One region of the Phaeacidiphilus oryzae TH49 genome, then DNA from elsewhere that is predicted to be linked to it. Evidence: riboswitches for the same ligand, from Rfam matches in the RefSeq annotation. Region 1 holds a riboswitch; each other region holds the start of a gene.
What was found. A riboswitch is a leader RNA that binds a small molecule or an ion and turns the genes downstream of it on or off. The one in region 1 is predicted to bind cyclic di-AMP.
Positions count from the first base shown of each region.

Region 2: it holds a riboswitch for cyclic di-AMP, as region 1 does, so the genes downstream of both, BS73_RS34795 (murein hydrolase activator EnvC family protein) here and BS73_RS28390 (C40 family peptidase) in region 1, are expected to answer to the same signal.
Region 3: it holds a riboswitch for cyclic di-AMP, as region 1 does, so the genes downstream of both, BS73_RS07855 (transglycosylase family protein) here and BS73_RS28390 (C40 family peptidase) in region 1, are expected to answer to the same signal.
Region 4: it holds a riboswitch for cyclic di-AMP, as region 1 does, so the genes downstream of both, BS73_RS40720 (transglycosylase family protein) here and BS73_RS28390 (C40 family peptidase) in region 1, are expected to answer to the same signal.

Region 1 covers NZ_JQMQ01000005.1:5,535,584-5,540,204, forward strand. Annotated here, with positions in the region: gene BS73_RS28380 (NYN domain-containing protein) at 1-106, shown strand, start outside; gene BS73_RS40765 (C40 family peptidase) at 515-1,726, shown strand; cyclic di-AMP (ydaO/yuaA leader) riboswitch at 2,081-2,274, shown strand; gene BS73_RS28390 (C40 family peptidase) at 2,285-3,307, shown strand; gene BS73_RS40510 (C40 family peptidase) at 3,553-4,621, shown strand, end outside.
Region 2 covers NZ_JQMQ01000005.1:3,362,194-3,366,814, reverse strand. Annotated here, with positions in the region: partial or broken gene BS73_RS18695 (ATP-binding protein) at 1-1,374, shown strand, start outside; cyclic di-AMP (ydaO/yuaA leader) riboswitch at 2,561-2,714, shown strand; gene BS73_RS34795 (murein hydrolase activator EnvC family protein) at 2,725-3,810, shown strand; gene BS73_RS18685 (hypothetical protein) at 3,948-4,250, opposite strand; gene BS73_RS18680 (hypothetical protein) at 4,306-4,621, opposite strand, start outside.
Region 3 covers NZ_JQMQ01000005.1:778,735-783,355, reverse strand. Annotated here, with positions in the region: gene BS73_RS07865 (MFS transporter) at 1-365, shown strand, start outside; gene BS73_RS07860 (SDR family NAD(P)-dependent oxidoreductase) at 362-1,105, shown strand; cyclic di-AMP (ydaO/yuaA leader) riboswitch at 1,871-2,052, shown strand; partial or broken gene BS73_RS07855 (transglycosylase family protein) at 2,057-2,410, shown strand; gene BS73_RS07850 (TetR/AcrR family transcriptional regulator) at 2,423-3,157, opposite strand; gene BS73_RS07845 (macrolide family glycosyltransferase) at 3,239-4,441, shown strand; gene BS73_RS07840 (zinc-dependent alcohol dehydrogenase family protein) at 4,547-4,621, opposite strand, start outside.
Region 4 covers NZ_JQMQ01000005.1:2,982,429-2,987,049, reverse strand. Annotated here, with positions in the region: gene BS73_RS17050 (cytochrome P450 family protein) at 134-1,384, shown strand; cyclic di-AMP (ydaO/yuaA leader) riboswitch at 1,589-1,759, shown strand; gene BS73_RS40720 (transglycosylase family protein) at 1,763-2,539, shown strand; gene eno (phosphopyruvate hydratase) at 2,708-3,988, shown strand; gene BS73_RS17035 (FtsB family cell division protein) at 4,258-4,621, shown strand, end outside.

The DNA.
Region 1 (4,621 bases):
GGTGACGGTGGTCTCCTCGGACCGGGAGGTCGCGGACGGCGTGCAGAGGGCAGGCGCACGCCCGGTGCCGTCCACCATGCTGCTGAAGCGTCTCGCCAGGGGCTGAGCCGGCCGGGGCGCGCCGCCGGGAGCGGGCGGCCCGTCGACGCCGCCGGTCAGGGGCGGGGGCCGGCGGTGGTCCGCAAGCCGTTCGAAGTCGACAAGACGTCAAAGCGCCCCCAACTCACCCCTGTTGGCGCCGGGGCTTCTGTGAAGAACGAGGCGGATTCGTATGACTGACATGACAGTCGTACACCGCTCCCACTAGTGTCTCCGCCGAACCTCCGGAAGTTGGTCGGCCAAACGGGACGACCAGGGAGGTTCCCGCCGAATCCGGCCCGGCAAGCGGGGGGTGCCGCCCCGGAGCCAGGATCCGCGGCTGGTTGGTCCGCGCGGGCGCGCATGCCCGTGGCGCCCTCCGGTCTTCCGCGGCAACCTCCTCGGCAGGCGGCCAGGAGTAAGGAAGCGATGCAGCTTGTCGCAGTTGCCGGAGACCCCGGAGATACCGGAGATGCCGCGTAAGCCGCGTGGAGCCCAGCACCGCCGCCCCGCACCCCCGAGCCGTGCGCGAGCCGGCGTGGTCACCGCGGCGGCGGCCGCGGCGGTGGCCCTGTCCTCGGGAGCGGGGTCCGGGACCGCCGAGGCCGACACCGCCACCCAGCTGGCCCAGGTGCAGAAGCAGGTGGACAGCCTGCGCCAGCAGGCCGGCGCCGCCGATGAGCAGTACAACGGCGCCCTGGCCAGGCGCCGGCAGATGCAGCAGCAGGTGAACGCCGCCCAGAACGACGTGGCCGACCAGCAGGACGCGGTGAACAAGCAGGTGGAGGGGATCGGCGCGATCGCCGCCGCGCAGTACCGGGACGGCGGCCTCGACCAGACCGTCGGCATGCTCACCGCCAAGGACCCCACTGACTACCTCAGCCGCGCCTCCACCGTGCAGCAGGTGGACCGGGCCCAGGCCGGGATGCTCCGCCAGCTCCAGTCCCAGGAGCAGACCCTGCGGGCCGCCCGGGACAAGGCCGGCAGTGCCCTGGAGGCCCAGCAGCAGCAGACCGAGGCGATGGCAGCCGCCCGGCAGACCGCGCAGCAGAAGCTGGCCCAGGCCCAGCGGATGCTGCAGAAGCTGACCGCGCAGCAGCGCGCGGAGCTGGCCCGCAAGGCCGCGGCCGAGCGGGCGGCGCAGGAGGCCGCGGCCCGCAAGGCGGCCCAGCAGGCCGCCGCCCAGCAGGCCGCGGCGGAGAAGGCGGCCCGGCGGAAGGTCGCGCAGTCCTCCTCGGGTTCGGGCTCGGGCTCGACCACGGGGTCGGGGTCCACCGCCTCCGGGTCGGTCGGCGCGCGGGCGCTGGCGGCCGCGGAGACCAAGATCGGCTCTCCGTACGTCTGGGCCGCCTCCGGGCCGAGCTCCTTCGACTGCTCGGGCCTGGTCCAGTGGGCCTACGCGCAGGAGGGCATCTCGCTGCCGCACTACTCCTACTCGGACGAGACGGTCGGCAGCGCGGTGAGCGGTCTGGCCGACGCGCAGCCCGGGGACATCGTGGTGATGCTCGGCGGTGAGCACGTGGGGCTCTACGCCGGGAAGAACTCCTCGGGGCAGTACATGATCCTCCACGCCCCCTATCCGGGGGCGTACGTCCGACTCGAGTCCATCGACACGATCGGGTCGGTGACCGCCGTTCGGCGTATGTGATCCCGTCGTGAACCCGAGATGAGGGAGAATCAGGCGTCCGTGTGACGCGTCTCACGGGCCGTCAGGCAATCCGGTGAGATGTCCGAATTCGCCCTCCGTGAGCCGAAGATGGCGGTAGCGTGGTCGCGCCTCGGTAGGGGCGCGGCTACGCCGTGTCGTGATTTCCGACCGGAGTTGCAACTAGGGAGACTTTTTACTTTCGGGGATTTGAAGGGATCACATTCCTGTTACTAGTCTCTGGCTCCGAACCTGCGCCAAGTCGATCACCCGCCCGGGTGGCAGCGCCGGTTACCGCCGAGTCTGGTGGAGGATGCGGAGCGAGGCCCGGGACGAGAGTCCAGGCGGCGCTCGGGGGAGCATCGGACACCGGAGCCGGGGAACCAATCTCCCCGGGGTGAATCGGCGCCAGGTCGCCCCCAGGCGGCCCGGGACACGCGAGCGCCTCACCGCGCTAGAGCGGCTTCCGGGTCGGGGACGTGAGGCGTCGTAGGGCAGTCTTCCAGCCCGAACCCGTCAGCTCACCCGGTAGGCGGTCGTAGGAAGAAGGAGCTCGCCTTCGTGGCGTCCCACCGCCGACCCAAGAACCCCAACCGCCGCGCCCGGGCCGCCGTGCTCGGTGTCACGGCGGCGGCCGCCGTCGCGATGTCCGCGAACACGGCCGCCCAGGCCGCGCCCAAGGAATCCCTGTCGCAGGTCAAGGCCGACGTCAACAAGCTCAACGACCAGGCGGACGGCGCGATCCAGAAGTACGACGGCGCGAAGGCCCAACTCGCGCAGGAGCAGAAGCAGGTCGATCTGCTCGAGAACGAGGTCGCCAAGCAGCAGTCGCAGGTCAACACCTCGCTGGAGAACCTCGGTTCGCTCGCCGCCTCGCAGTACCGCACCGGCGCCGTCGACCCCACCGTCCAGCTGATGATGTCCTCGGACCCCTCCAGCTACCTGCAGAAGGCCTCCTCGCTGGACCAGCTGACCACCCAGCAGACCGACATGCTGAACCAGCTGAAGCAGCAGCAGGCCGGTCTCGCCCGCGAGAAGGCCCAGGCCGAGGCCAAGCTGGCCGGCCTGCAGTCCACCGCCAAGCAGCTGGCGTCCGCCAAGAGCGACGTGCAGAAGAAGCTGGCCGCCGCGCAGGCCAAGCTCAGCTCGCTGACCGCGGCCGAGCGTCAGAAGCTCCAGCAGCAGGAGGCCTCCGCGGTCAACGACGCCGCGAGCCACGTCGGCGGTACCGCCTCCTCCGGCGCCGCTGCCGCCGCCTTCGCCGCCGCCAAGACCCGCCTCGGCGACGCCTACGTCTTCGGCGCGACCGGCCCGAGCAACTTCGACTGCTCCGGCCTGATGATGTGGGCCTACGAGCAGGCCGGCGTCTCGCTGCCGCGCACCTCGTACGCCCAGGAGAACGTCGGCACCTCGGTGCCGCTCTCCGAGGCCCAGGTCGGCGACCTGGTCATCTTCAACGGCGGTGAGCACGTGGGGATGTACGCCGGCAACGGCGTGGTCCTCCACGCCCCGCACACCGGCGCCGTGGTCCGCTACGAGTCGATCTCCACGATCGGCAGCGTGGTCACCGTCCGCCGCGTCTGAGCCTCCCCCGCTCGACCACCCGGCCCGGTCCTCCTCGCGGAGGGCCGGGCCGCGCGCGTCTCCGCGTGCCGCCCCTGCCGCGGATTTCCGCTCGGGCCCGGAGACCCGCGCTGAGCTGGCAGATCGTCAATTCGTACGTGTGCCGCCCGAATTTTCGCCCGGTGGGGGGTTTGGACCAGGCGCCCTCTTCTCGCTAACGTCAGCGCTCGTACCCACGGGGCTCACGGGTGAAGGGAGTTCGCGCGATGGCGTCGCATCGACGGGCCAGGGCCCGAGCCGTTCCCTTCCTTGGCGGCGGGGCCGGGCGCACCCTCGCCCTCACCGTGGCCGCGGCCGCGGCGGCGCTGGCCGGCGGCGGCAGCGCGCTCGCCGCCCCGGGCGGGCCGGGGGCGGCGGCGGGCGCCGGCGACCCGGCGCAGCGCCTCCAGTCGCTCTACGAGCAGGCCGAGCGGTCCGGTCAGCGCTACGACGCCGTGCAGGAGGAGAGCGAGCAGGTCCAGGACCGGGTCGCGGACGTCCAGCAGCGGATCGCCGTCGAGCAGGAGCAGCTCAACGGCGCGGTCGACGAACTCGGCGCGCTGGCCGGGGCGCAGTACCGGGACGGCGCCGTCCCGCCCACCCTCCAGCTGATGCTGGACAGCCGGCCCGAGGAGTACCTCGACCGGGCCGACGCCCTGGACCGCGCCGACGCCCGCACCGCCGACCGGGTGCACGCCATCGAGGAGCGGCAGCGGCGCCTCGACCGCGACCGTGACCTGGCGGAACGTCAACTCGCCGAGCTCCAGCGGCTGCGCGGGCAGCTGGCCGGGGCGAAGTCCGCCGTGCAGGGCCGGCTCGCCGCGGCACGGGCGCTGCTCTCCTCGCTGGACGCCCGGCAGCGGGCGGCGGTGGAGGCAGCCGTCAACGGCAGGGCCGGGGGCGCCGACGGCCTCTCCGACCCGGCCGCCCAGGCCGCCGACGCGGCGCTGGCGAACGCGGGCGGCGCCGGCGCCCCGGATCCCCGGGCCGCCGCGGCGGTCGCCGCCGTGCGCGCCGCGCTGGGCCGCCCGTACGTCTACGGCTCCACCGGTCCCGGCTCCTTCGACTGCTCCGGGCTGATGTACTGGGCCTGGCGGCACGCCGGGGTGACCCTGCCGCGCACCTCGCAGGGCCAGGCGGGGGCCGGGCAGCGGATCCCCCTCTCCCAGGCCCGCCCCGGCGACCTGGTCATCTACTACGGCGACCGGCACCATGTCGGGATGTACATGGGCAACGGCATGGTCGTCCACGCACCGCACTCCGGCTCCTCGGTCCGCTACGACCGGGTGACCGCCA
Region 2 (4,621 bases), 2.2 Mb from region 1:
CCTGGAGCGGGCCCTGGCCGAGCCGCCGGCGCCGGAGGACCGGGCCGGGGTGCTGTACGAACTCGGCTGCGCGACCCTGCTGACCAACCCGCCGGTGACCGTCAACCACCTGCGGGCCGCCCTGGCCGCCACGCCGGGGCTGGACCAGGAACGCCGGGTGTACGCCACTCAGCGCTTGGCTCAGGCGCTGAGTCATACCAATCAATTGGGCGAGGCGGCCCGGGTGGTGGCCGAGGAGGCCGACCGCACCCCGCCGGGCCCGCAGCGGATGCGGCTGCTCGCCGCCCACGCCATGTGGCGGGTCTTCTCGGGCGACGAGGACGACGCGAGGGAACGTTCCCGCCGGCTGGCCGAGCTGGCCCGGGGGCGCACCGGGCGGGACGCCTGGGAGCGCGCGGTGATGGCCATGCGCGCCTGGGACCTCACCCTGCGCGGGGAGCACACCACCGAGGCGCTCGCCCACGCCGAACTCGGGCTCCAGGACGGCCGGCCCGCGCCGGGGATCGGCTGGAGCAACGATTTCTGGGGCTTCGAGATCCCCACCGTGCTGGGCTTCAGCTACATCTACAACGACCGGCTGGACATCGCCTCCGAGCTGTTCAACGGAGCCGCGGCGGAGTTCGAGCTGCTCGGCTGGTCCGGCGCCCATCTGGCCTTCGCCACCATGTCGCAGGGCCTGGTCGCGCGCCGCTGGGGCCACCTCAGGGCGGCCGAGCAGCTGCTGCGCGAGGCGCTGCGGAAGTCCGACCGGCTCGGGCGCGGCACGCCGCTGCAGTGGGACACCGTAGGCCTCCTGATCGACACCTGCTGGCCCGGGGCAAGACCAAGGCCGCGTTGGAGGTCGCCGAGGAGTACCAGTTCGGGCCGCCGTACCCGGCGTCCATGGTGCTGCCGGACGCGCCCACCCTGTACGGCCGCATGCTGCTGCTCCGCAACCGGCCCAAGGAGGCCGCCGAGGTCCTCCTCCAGGCGGGTGAGCGGCTGGACGCCCGCGGGCAGCACAACCCCGTCTGGGCGCCCTGGCCGGGCCACCTGGCGCGGGCCATCCGCAAGCAGCAGCCGGACCGGGCGCGGGCGCTGACCGCCCAACTGCTCAAGCGGGCTGAGCGGTTCGGCACCCGCTCGGCGGTCGGCGGCGCGCTGCGGCAGTGCGCGGAGATGGCCGACCGGACGGAGGACCAGCTGGTCCTGCTGGAGCAGGCGGTGGAGTCGCTGGGCCAGTCCCCGACGGGGTACGAGTACGCGCTGGCGCTGGTCGACCAGGGCGGTGCGCTGCGCCGGGCCGGGCGGCCCCAGGAGGCCGGCGAACCCCTGTACATGGGGCTGGAGCTGGCGATGGAGTGCGGGGCCGACGGGCTGGCCAGGCGGGCCAGGTCCGAGCTGGCGGCGGCCGGACTCGGGGCGTTCCGGCGGCGGCCGGTCAGCGCCGAGCCGCTCACCGAGCTGGAGCGCGAGGTGGCCGGGATGGCCTCCTCGGGGATGCCGGCGGCGCAGATCGCCGACCGGCTCGGGGTCGAGGTGCGGGACGCCGTGCAGCTGCTGGCGGCGGCCCACCGGAAGGTCGGCGCCGGGCCGAGCGGACTCTCCCGGGCGCTGGGGCGGCTGGCGGAGATCGCCGAGGAGGACGACGAGGTCGAGGAGGCGGAGGACTCGGACGGCAACAGCGGGCGCGGCGGTGTCTCGGGGCTCGGACGAGCGGCGGGGGACGGCCCCGGTGGCCGCGGCGGTCTCGGTGGTCTCGGCGCTGCCGGAGCGGGTGGCGGTGGCCTGGTGATACCGCAGCGGGAGGCGCCGGACGAGGACGCGGAGGCCTGGCAACGGAGTTCGGGCTGAGCGGACGGCCGGAGCGGCGGGGGCGGCCGGGCCGTGCGGGGCGGCCGAGGCCGTGCGAGCGGCGTTGCGGGCCGCCGGCCGGTTGCGGGGCTTGCGCGTTCGCGACGGGGCTTGGGCTGGATTGCGAGGGAGCGTCAGCTCCGGTGTCCGGCAAGGCAATCGCCCGTACCGGATGGCCGGAATCGCGGTGGCGGAACCGGCGCGGACGCTTCCGTGGTTGCTCTGAACCCCTGCGTACCGAACGGGACTGGCCGATAACGTTCGCACGTATGGCCGTTGCCGTGGCGGCGGTTTCTGTGGATCATGGTCCTCGCGTACGTCCTCGCCGTGGCGCTGCCCGGGCCTGGCGAGGCCGTGCGCGTTTTTGTGGGGGGCTGTCGGGGTGCTGTCGAAGCGCCGCCGAGGCGTCGGGCGGCCACGGTGAGTAGTCGGCCCGTGCTTCTGGGTGCGGTGGGCGCGCGGTCGCGCGAGCGGGGCGTGAAGGATTTCGCAGCCCGGGTTTGAGGCCGGGGGCCAGGAGTTCGTTGCTGGTCAGGGTGGGTGCGGCGAGTGACACCGGACCGGTTCTGGGGGCATCTGGGGTGGACGACGCGCCACATCCGGAACATCAGTCCCCTTGAACCGCTTGGAATCGGGGCGGCGAAGTATTACCTTCTGATAACGCAGCGCGGTCGCCAGGCCGTTCGACGAACGGCGCCGTGCCGCATCGCCTAATCGCCCGGGCGCAGTTGACGAACCGTCGACGGCGTCCGGAAGAGCCGGGGACCCACGTCCTTGGGGTGAATCCGCGGAAGCCGTGCCCGCGGGCACGGTGGAGGCGGTAGGAGACCTTCCCGCTCCGAACCCGTCAGCTAACCCGGTCGGCGAACGGAAGGAGAGGAGTACGCCGTCATGGCGTCGTACCGCGTGACCTGGGGTGCCGATTCGGCGACAGCCGGAACCGAGGTGCTTCCCGAGGGTCCCACGGGCTTTGACGAGCCGGGCGACGGGTCGGGCGACTGGTCGTCGACCCGGCCGATGCTGATGGTCCAGGACCCCGCGATGGCCGGCCCCGCAGGAGCGGCGCTGCCGACGCAGGCGCTGCCCGTGGTGGACCACGATCCCGCCCTCGACGCCCGCAACGCCCTCGACGGCATCGGAATCGGAACCGGGCCGGGCTTCGCGCCGGACTCCGCGCCGGGCGCCCAGGTGCCCGCGCAGGGGCGGCGGTGGGCCTCGCGGCCGGGATCGGCGGCCATGCTCGGACTGGCGGCGATGGCCGCGGTGGGCGGTGCGACCGCCTCCAGCGCGTACGCGGCGGAGCCCTCGGCGGCCGCCGGTGGCGGCCGGGCCGGCGTCGCGGCGGAGGACACCGCCTCCAACCCCCTTGCCCAGCAGGAGGATCGGCAGGATCCGGGGCTGGCGCTCGCCGCCCGGCTGAGCGGGCACGCGGAGGCCGCGAACCGCGGTGCGCAGGAGGCGCGGCTGCGGGCGGCCGAGGAGGCGAGGGCGCGGGCGGCCGCGTCCGCGGCGGCGGCCGACTCCGCATCCGGGACCGCGGTGGCGGCTGCGGCTGCGGCCGAGGCCGGGACGGAGGCCTCCGAGGTCGGAGAGCTGGTGGCGCCGGTCGAGAAGAGCGAGGGGCGGGCCGTCGCCACGCGCGCCGGCTACTGGTCGCACCTCAACCCGGGCAAGGACATCGCGGCGAAGTCGGGGACGGTCGTCCGGGCCATCGGCGACGGGGAGATCACCTCGGCGGCCTGGGCCGGTTCGCACGGGTACCGCGTGGTGCAGACGCTCCGGGACGGGACGCAGATCTGGTACTGCCACCTGGCCGCGGTCGCCGGGACCGGGTCGGTCAGTGCGGGGCAGCCGGTGGGGCGGGTCGGGGCGACCGGCGGGCTGGCGTCCTCACGCCTCCATCTCGAGGTGCGGACGGGCGGCGGGGAGCCGCAGGACGCGTCGGCGTGGCTGGCCCGGCACGGCCTGTCGATCTGACCGCTCTCGCCGGCTCGTTCTTCCTTCTCTTTCTCCGGGCGCGATCCCGTCTGCGGTGACCCGCGCCCCCACGATCCCGACGGCCCCGGTGGAAACCCCCCGACACCGGGGCCGTCGGTCTGTTTCCTGCCGCTGGGTCAGGCCCTGCGGTCGGCGATGAGCCAGGAGGCGGCGGCGGTGGCGGTGGAGACCGCGGCCACCGCGGGCCAGGGGCCGATCTTCTTGGCCAGGGGGTGGGAGACGGCGAGGGCGCCGACGGAGAGGCCGGCCAGTGCCGCCGCGCCCGCGTTGCCCGCGGCCTTGCGCCACTGCGGGGTCGCCGCGGCCAGCGCGGCGCCGAAGGCCAGCCCGCCGAGCTGGCGCTTCTTCGTGGTACGGGCCACGGTGTAGCCGCCGAGCAGGCCGCCTGCGGCGATCAGGGACGAGGGGATACGGGCCATGACGGTACCTCCAGTGCGAGTGATCCGCTGATGACCCTAACTCCGGCCCCCGAGCTCAGTTGGTCCGGGTGTTGTGCAGGTGGAGGCCGATATAGCCGAGGTAGATCCGCCCGGTCCCGGAGCAGTCGTCCCGGTAGTGGAGCCGGGGCGCCGTACCGCCGCCGCCGATGCGGAGGTGGGCGCCCATGAAGACCCTGCCGGTGGGGTCCACGTCGCTCGGCACCGGGAAGAGGCGCTCGCGCTTCCACTTGGCGTTGGTGCTCACCGTCCGCGACTCGTCCCGGATGACCTTGCGCGGTGGGAACGGATGGCAGTCCCCCGGGGTGTTCTCGCACCACCAGCGGAAGTCGCCGCCGCTGGTGCCGGCCACG
Region 3 (4,621 bases), 4.8 Mb from region 1:
TCGTCGCGCTCTGCGTCGGCCTGCTCTGCTTCGCCTTCCTGTACGGGCCGATGGGCGCCTACCTGCCGGAGCTCTTCGCCACCCGGTACCGGTTCTCCGGCGCCTCCTTCGCGTACAGCGCGAGCGGGATCGTCGGCGGCGGGGTGAGCCCGCTGCTGGCCACCAAGTGGCAGTCGATGACCGGGAGTTCGTGGCCGACCTCGCTCTGGATGATGGGGATCGCGCTGGTCGCCTTCGGCTGCGTGGCGCTGCTGCGGGAGACCAAGGACGACAGCTTCGGCCCGGGCGAGGTCGGCGCGGAGACCGCCGACGGCGCCGAGGCCCGGGCGGCCGGGGCGGCTGGAGCGGCTGGGGCGTCCGCATGACCCGGCCGGTGGTGCTGATCACCGGCGGCGCCTCGGGGATAGGCCGGGCCTGCGCCCACCGGGCCGCGGCGGACGGCGCCCGGGTGGGCGTCCTCGACCTGGACGCCGAGGCGGCCCGGGCGGTGGCCGCCGAGCTGCCGGGCGAGCCGGGCGCGCACGCCGGTGCGGGCGCGGACGTCTCGGACGGCGCGCGCATGGCGGCCGCCGTGGACGGGCTCCGGGACCGCGTCGGCCCGTTCACCGGGCTGGTGGCTTCGGCGGGGATCGCCCCGCGCGGCGGGATCGACACCGTGACGGACGAGCAGTTGCGGTCCGCCTTCGCGGTGAACGTCGGAGGTGTGGTGCACGCCGTGCAGGCGGTGCTGCCCGATCTGCGGTCGGCGCGGGCCGGTTCGATCGTCGCCCTGGCGAGTCTGGCCGCGTTCCGCGGCGGCGGGCTCCTGGGCGGCACCGCCTACGCCGCATCCAAGGGCGCCGTGGTGAGCCTGATCCGGGCGCTGGCGCGGGAGTTGGCCGCGGACCGGATCCGCGTCAACGCGATCGCCCCCGGCCCGACCGCGACCCCGATGCTGGGTGCGGCCGACGAGTCCGAGAACCGGGCGTTCGCCGAGACCACCCTCCTCGGCCGGGCCGGCGAGGCCGAGGAACTGGCCGGCACCGCGGCCTTCCTGCTGGGCCCCGACGCCGGCTTCATCACCGGCCAGGTCCTCCACGCCAACGGCGGGGCGCATTTCGGCTGACCGCTGGACCCGGGGTCACCCCGCGCCGACGCCATTGCGGGCGCGGCGGCTGGCCTGCGTGTCGGTGTGGGGCGCGGGCGCGGGCCTCGGGCCGGACGGACGGGAGAGCGGGGTGAGTGCTGGGGGAGGCGGGGAGGTCGGGGCGGAATCGCCAGCCGGATGCGGCGGCGGCTGGCCGGGGCGGGTCCGATCCGGCGAGGCTGCCCCGGCTCGCCCCCCAAGCCCGGGGACCTTTGATCCGGTAGCCGGTAGCCGGTAGCCGGTAGCCGGTAGCCGGTAGCCCCGGAGCCCGGCCTGTCGGAGCGTCAGCTTCGGCGGCGGGCGGGTGACGGACGTGGTCGGTGAGGCGCTCGCTGAAGCCCGCCCGTTCCGGGACCACGGGACGCGGCCGGCCCGGCCCCGCGTGTCGCCGCGTGCCCGAGGCACCCGTCGGCGTGACGGAAGGGCCCGGACGGTGGTCTTGAGCGAAACGTACGCCAACCCGCCGACGGGCACGGTGCCTGCGCTGTGCCGGCCTCCGAATTCGGCGCGCTTTGTGGGGAGTTGACACCTGCGAAGGCCGCATTCCAAACGACGGCCGGCCGCGCCGAATTCCGGTCCGACACGCCGGCCTCGCCCGATTCCCGGATTTAAACGTGGACCGGTGGGTTCGGGTGCGGAATCCCCCGTAAGCACCACAGCGACAACACCCATGCGGCGGAGCATAATTGAGTTGATGTTAAAAGCATGATTAGCGTTCGAATGGGCCCGCAGCCGTGGGCCTGCGCCGCGGGAACGCCGAATCCCGACCACCGCGCGCGCCGTGAGCATCGAAGAGTCGGTCGGGAGCGGGGGAACCATCGCTGCCGCGCAAGGTCGCGGCTAGGGGTGAAGCCGCGGGCGCGCGGCCGGGGCCGTACAGGCTCCGAACCCGACAGCTCACCTCGTAGGCGTGACACGGGAAACGTGCACATGAGTGTGTGCAGTAATACCGAACGCTTCGTCGTCTCCACCGCATTCGCCTTCGCCGGAATCTCGATCGCATTCCTGGTGCCGAACGCCGCCGCTCGCACATCCGCCGCACCGACCGCCGTCTGGGAGCGCGTCGCGGCCTGCGAGTCCTCCAACCGCTGGCACGTCAACAGCGGTAACGGCTACTACGGTGGGCTCCAGTTCACCTCCTCCACCTGGCGCGCCTACGGCGGCCACCGCTACGCCCCCCGCGCCGACCTGGCCAGCAAGGGGCAGCAGATCGCCGTCGCCGAACGGGTGCTGGACGCCCAGGGCCCGGGCGCCTGGCCGGTCTGCTCCGACCGGGCGGGCCTGCATGACTAGGCGTCACCGCGGTGCCGGTGGCGGCGGATCGACCGGGGCGCCGGGCCCATGACGGCCCGGCGTGTCGTCCGAGGTGGTGCCGCCGCGCCGACCGGCTTCGGCGAGCCGCCCCACGGCCGAGGCGAGTTCCTCGGCGTAGCGGTCGACGACCTCGGGTGAGTCGGCCGCCGCGCCGAAGAGCGCGCGGGCCAGCTGCGGGTAGACGGCGAGGGCGTTGCCGGCGCTGATCGTGATCAGCAGCAGCGCGGCGGGGTCGATGCGGTCGTCGACCTCGCCGGCGCGCTGCCGCTCGCGGATCCGCTCCACCTCGTGGCGGAGCCGGGCGTCGCGCTCCTCGGCGTCGGGGCCGGCTTCGCCCTCGCCCTCGCCCTCGCTGTCGGTGAGGCCTTCCCAGGCCAGCAGGCGGCCGCCGAACCGGGGGTCCACACTGGCCCGCACACCGCGCCGGACCTGCTCGCCGAGGTCCAGGTCATCCGGGATGGCCTGCGCCTCGTAGGCCCGCCAGCGGCGGCCGATCTCGCGGTAGAGGCCGTCCTTGCCGTCGAAGTAGTACGAGATGAGCTGCTGGTTCACGCCCGCGCGCCGGGCGATCTCGGCGACCCGGGCACCGGCCGGGCCCTTGGCGGAGAAGATCTCCACCGCTGCGTCCAGAATCCGCTCCCGGGTCCGCTCGGCGTCCCGCTGGCGCTCGCCTGGGGCCGGTGACCTGCGCTTACGGGGGGCGTCCGGAGTGTCCATGGCCATGATTGTGTCATATGGGCGAGCGATTCAATCAATCAGACGTTTGACAAATCCATGTCTCCGGTTGACGGTAGGGGCATGGCTCATATCGCCTTCGTCAGCCTGGCCGAGGCCGGGCATCTCAATCCGACGCTGCCTGTCGCCCGGGAGCTGATGGCCCGGGGGCACCGGGTCAGCTATCCGGCCGACGCCTCGATGGCCGAGCGGATCCGCCCCACCGGCGCGGAGATCGTGCCGTACCGCTGCGAGCCCGCGGCCGATTCCGCGGCCGAGCCCGCCGCCGAGCCCCTGGTCATCGACGGGATGGACGCCGCCGCCCGCGCCGCCCTCGGGATGCTCAAGCAGCTCGCGCAGGTGCTGCCGCAGATCGAGGCCGGCTACCGGGACGACCGCCCGGACGTGATCGTCAGCGACTGGCTCGCCTGGGCGGGGCCGATGCTCGCCGCCAAGTGGGGGATCCCCCGCGTCCAGTCCTGGAGTGCCCACGCCGCCAGCGAGGGCTACGACTTCGGCGCGTTCGCCGACCAGATGTTCGCCGGCAGCCCGTGGAAGCCGGAGTTCGACGCACTCCTCGCCGACGTCCAGGCGAGGCACGGGGTACCGCCGTTCGCGCTGCGCGACTTCTACCGTCCGGCCGAGTCCAACCTGGTGTACCAGCCCAGGGCCTTCCACGTGCGCAACGAGACCTTCGACGACCGGTACGCCTTCGTCGGCCCGACCCGGCTGCCCGGGGCCGAGCCGGCCGGCGGCGGCTGGGGGCCGCCGGGTCGTCCGCTGGTCTATGTCTCCCTCGGCACGATCATCAGCCGCCCGGACTTCTTCCGCACCTGCGTCCGGGCCTTCGCAGAGCTGCCCTGCCGGGTCCTGATGTCGGTCGGCGACGGGATCGAGCCGGCGGCGCTGGGACCGCTGCCGCCGGGGGTGACGGCCCGTCAGGAGGTGCCGCAGCCCCTCGTCCTCGCCCACGCGGACGTCTTCGTCACCGCCGCCGGGATGAACTCGGCGATGGAGTCGCTGGCCGCCGCCGTCCCGATGGTGGCCGTCCCGCACACTCCCGAGCAGCGGACCACCGCGGACCGGATCGCGGAGCTCGGCCTGGGCCGCGTGCTGGCGCCCGCCGAGGCCACCGCCGAGCGGCTGCGGGAGGCGGTGGGCGGCCTGCTGCACGGCGACGACACCGCCGCCCTCCACGGCCGGCTGGAAGCGATGCGGGAGGAGATATGCAAGGCGGGCGGCGCCCCCCGGGCGGCCGACGCCATCGAGTCCCGTCTCCCCGGCTAAGCCGCGCGCGGCCCTTGGCCCGCGGTGGGTGCCCCGCCGCCGGCCGCCGCCGCGGCCCACGCGGACCGAACCGGCGGCCGGTCTGCCGCCCGCCGAAGCCGGCGCCTACGCCTCCGCGTTCGGCAGTACGTGGATCTTCGGGCCCGCGCCGGTGGCGCCGGTGCGGACGGCGTCGACCGC
Region 4 (4,621 bases), 2.6 Mb from region 1:
AGCGGCGGACAGACCCTGACCACCTGCCGGAACGCCGCCGGATCGCCGCCCGCGTGGCGCCCGCCCGCCGCCCGCTTGCCGCCGGCACGCCGTCCGAATGCTGCCCATACGCCGGACCGGTTAACGTCGGTGCGTGCCCGAGAACCAGCCCGCGCCCGCCCTCTCCGACGGCCCCGCCCTCTTCGACTGGGAGTTCGCCGCCGACCCGTACCCGGCGTACGCCTGGCTGCGGGAGCACTCCCCGGTGCACCGCACCACCCTCCCCAGCGGGGTGGAGGCCTGGCTGGTCACCCGCTACGCCGACGCCCGCTCGGCGCTCGCCGACCCCCGGCTGAGCAAGAACCCGGCCCACCACGGCGAGGAGGGCGCCCACCGCAGCGGCCGGATCGGCATCCCCGGCGAGCGCAGCGCCGACCTGATGACCCACCTGCTGAACATCGACCCGCCGGACCACACCCGCCTGCGCCGCCTGGTCTCCAAGGCCTTCACCCCCCGCCGGGTGGCCGAATTCACGCCCCGAGTGCAGGAGTTGACGGATCGGCTGATCGACGGCTTCGCCGCCCGCGGCAGCGCCGAGCTGATCCACGAGTTCGCCTTCCCGCTGCCCATCTACGCCATCTGCGACCTCCTCGGCGTCCCGGCCGAGGACCAGGACGCGTTCCGGGACTGGGCGGCGATGATGATCCGCCACCCCGGCGCCCCGCGCGGCGGCGTCGGCCGCGCGGTCAAGCGGATGCGGGCGTACCTCTCCGAGCTGATCCACCGCAAGCGGGCGGACCTCGGCGACGACCTGATCTCCGGCCTGATCAGGGCCAGCGACCACGGCGAGCATCTGACCGAGAACGAGGCCGCGGCGATGTGCTTCGTGCTGCTCTTCGCCGGCTTCGAGACCACCATCAACCTGATCGGCAACGGGGCGCTGGCCCTCTTTCAGAACCCGGCGCAGCGCGAGCGGTTGCGGGCCGACCCGTCCCTGTGGGACACCGCGATCGAGGAGTTCATCCGCTACGACGGCCCGGTCGAGCTCGCCACCTGGCGGTTCGCCACCGAGCCGGTGGAGATCGGTGGAGAGCGGATCGGCCTCGGCGACCCGGTGCTCGTCGTCCTCGCCGCCGCCGACCGCGACCCGGCCCGCTTCGCCGAACCGGACGCGCTCGATCTGGCCCGCCGGGACAATCCGCATCTCGGCTTCGGGCACGGCATCCACTACTGCATCGGTGCCCCGCTCGCCCGTCTGGAGGGCCGGACGGCGCTGGCCACCCTGCTGGCGCGTCTACCCGATCTGGCGTTGGCTACCGAGACGTCGGGGCTTCGCAGGCGCGGCGGGCTGATCATGCGTGGCCTGCGCGAACTCCCGGTCGAGTTCACACCCGTCCACTCCTGAAGCACCACTTGCGAACTGACCGACGCTCAGAACCGCCCAAAGGTTGTACGCCTCGGGTGTGAGATTGTGCGACTTGAGGACATTCGTACGATCTGCATAGCCTGCACGACGTTCGCGTGTCTGCGAACCCCGAGCCCCGGGACGCCGAGTCCTGTCCACCGGAGCGAGGGTCGTCGACAGATCGAACGGACAGGAGTGGGGGACCCACGTACACCGCCGAAGCACCGGCAGCAGCGACCACGCCGCCGCGAGGGAGTCGCGGCAACTGCCCGGCGCACGGCTAGGGGTGAAGCCGCCTCAGCGGACCTGAGACGGCCGGGCTACCTCACGGCCCGAACCCGACAGCTCACCTCGCAGGCGTCGGAGAGGAAGCAGCCGATGCATCCCACCGCTGTCTTCGGCGGCACCGGCCGTCATCGCAAACCCCGCAGCTCCCACACCAGGCGGCTGGTCGCCACCGCCGGAGTGGCCGGCGCCGGAATCGCCATCCCGCTGATCGGAACCGCCGCCACCAGCACCGCCGACGCCGCCACCGTCTCCACCTGGGACCGTGTCGCCCAGTGCGAGAGCGGCGGCGACTGGTCCATCAACACCGGCAACGGGTTCTACGGCGGACTGCAGTTCACCCGGTCCACCTGGGCGGCCTACGGGGGCACCAAGTACGCCCCCACTGCCGACCGGGCCAGCAAGGGCCAGCAGATATCCGTGGCCGAGAAGGTGCTGTCCGCGCAGGGGCCGGGCGCCTGGCCGGTCTGCAGCCAGAAGGCCGGGCTCGCCGCCGGCGGCTCGCCGGCCCAGGTCGGCACCGGTTCAGGCGGCACCACGACCCGTCACAGCAGCGCCTCGCACACCCACACGGCCTCGTCCGACAGCGTCGCGGGCCACACCGCCCCGCGGACTGTCGAGCAGCCGGCGAGCAGCTCCACAGCCACCAGGAGCGGCTCGACACCCACCACGAGCAGCGCGAGCGGCGGCAGTGCCGTGCACACCGTCGGCCACGGTGACTACGTCGTGCGCAGCGGGGACACCCTGTCCCGCATCGCCGCGGCGGCGCACGTCTCCGGCGGCTGGCGGCACCTGTACCAGGAGAACCGGTCCACGGTCGGCTCGAACCCGGACCTGATCTACCCGGGCCAGCGCCTCCAGGTCGGCTGAGGGTCCACCGGCCCTGACCTACCCGTGGGTAGGCGGCCGCCGCGGCCCGGGACGGACCGAGGATGGACCGAACGCGGACCGAATAGGGTCCGATGTCCCGGATGGCCGCGGCGGCCGTTGCGGTTAGGCTCAGGTCGTAACGGCCCCGTACCCGTGAAGGAGAACAACGTGCCGTCCATCGACGTCGTCGTAGCCCGCGAGATCCTCGACTCGCGAGGCAACCCCACCGTCGAGGTCGAGGTCGGCCTCGATGACGGGAGCACGGGCCGCGCCGCGGTCCCGTCCGGCGCCTCCACCGGCGCCTTCGAGGCCCTCGAACTCCGTGACGGCGACAAGTCGCGCTACGGGGGCAAGGGTGTGGAGAAGGCCGTGCTGGCCGTCATCGAGCAGATCGGCCCGGAGCTGGTCGGCTACGACGCGACCGAGCAGCGGCTGATCGACCAGGCGATGCTCGACCTGGACGCCACCCCGGACAAGTCCTCGCTCGGCGCCAACGCCATCCTCGGCGTCTCGCTGGCCGTGGCCCACGCCGCCTCCGAGGCCTCCGACCTCCCGCTCTTCCGCTACGTCGGCGGCCCGAACGCCCATGTGCTGCCGGTCCCGATGATGAACATCCTGAACGGCGGCTCGCACGCCGACTCCAACGTGGACATCCAGGAGTTCATGATCGCCCCGATCGGCGCGGAGTCCTTCTCCGAGGCCGTCCGCTGGGGCGTCGAGGTCTACCACACCCTCAAGTCGGTCCTGAAGGAGCGCGGCCTGGCCACCGGTCTGGGCGACGAGGGCGGCTTCGCCCCCAACCTGGACTCCAACCGCGAGGCCCTCGACCTCATCCTGGAGGCCATCCGCAAGGCCGGCTACACCCCCGGCCAGGACGTCGCCCTCGCCCTGGACGTCGCCGCCTCCGAGTTCTACAAGGACGGCACGTACACCTTCGAGGGCAAGGAGCGCACCGCCGCCGAGATGTCGGCGTACTACGGCGAGCTGGTCGACGCCTACCCGCTGGTCTCCATCGAGGACCCGCTCTTCGAGGACGACTGGGACGGCTGGAAGACCATCACCGAGCAGCTCGGCGACAAGGTCCAGCTGGTCGGCGACGACCTGTTCGTCACCAACCCGGAGCGCCTGGCCAGGGGCATCAAGGACGGCGCGGCCAACGCCCTGCTGGTGAAGGTGAACCAGATCGGCTCGCTGACCGAGACGCTGGACGCGGTCGAGATGGCCCAGCGCAACGGCTTCCGCTGCATGATGTCGCACCGCTCGGGCGAGACCGAGGACACCACCATCGCGGACCTGGCCGTTGCCACCAACTGCGGCCAGATCAAGACCGGCGCGCCGGCCCGGTCCGAGCGGGTGGCGAAGTACAACCAGCTCCTCCGGATCGAGGAGATCCTGGACGACGCCGCGGAGTACGCGGGCCGCGGCGCCTTCCCCCGCTTCAAGGGCTGACGCCCTCGCCCCGAGCGCAGCCCCGAAGGGGCAAGTAAGGGGCGCGGGGAACTGCGCGCCCGGCTGACTACGGCGCCGCACCCGGCAACGGCCACTCGGTTGCAACCCGGACTCCGTTGCCGACCTGTGGACCGTAAGTGGCCGGCCGCGCAGTTCCCCGCGCCCCTGAAGTCGCTGCGCGACTTGGCGGGGCCGCTCAGCGGGTCGGGGAAAAGTCGTCCGCGAGCATCTACGCTGGCGGCCAACGGACAACCGACCCGGAGGGGAACTTGCTGCGTTTCAACGTCGCCCGCTCCGGGCGCCCCCGCCGGCCCAGGATGACCGGCCGCGCCGCCGTCCTCGGGCTGGTGCTCTGCGCGGTCGTCGCCGCCCTCGCCTACCCGACCCGCCAGTTCGTCGCCCAGCGCCAGCAGATCTCCCAGCAGCGCGCCGCCGCCGACCTGGCGAAGCGTCAACTGGAGGCCGAGCGCCGCCAGCTGGCCCGCTGGCAGGACCCGGCCTTCGTGGCCGCCCAGGCGCGCGAGCGGCTGCACTACGCCTTCCCCGGCGAGACCCCCTTCGTCGCGGTGGTCCCCGGCTCGTCCGGTTCCTCCGCCGGCGCGGGCTCCTCCGGGACCTCGTACCAGGCGGCCG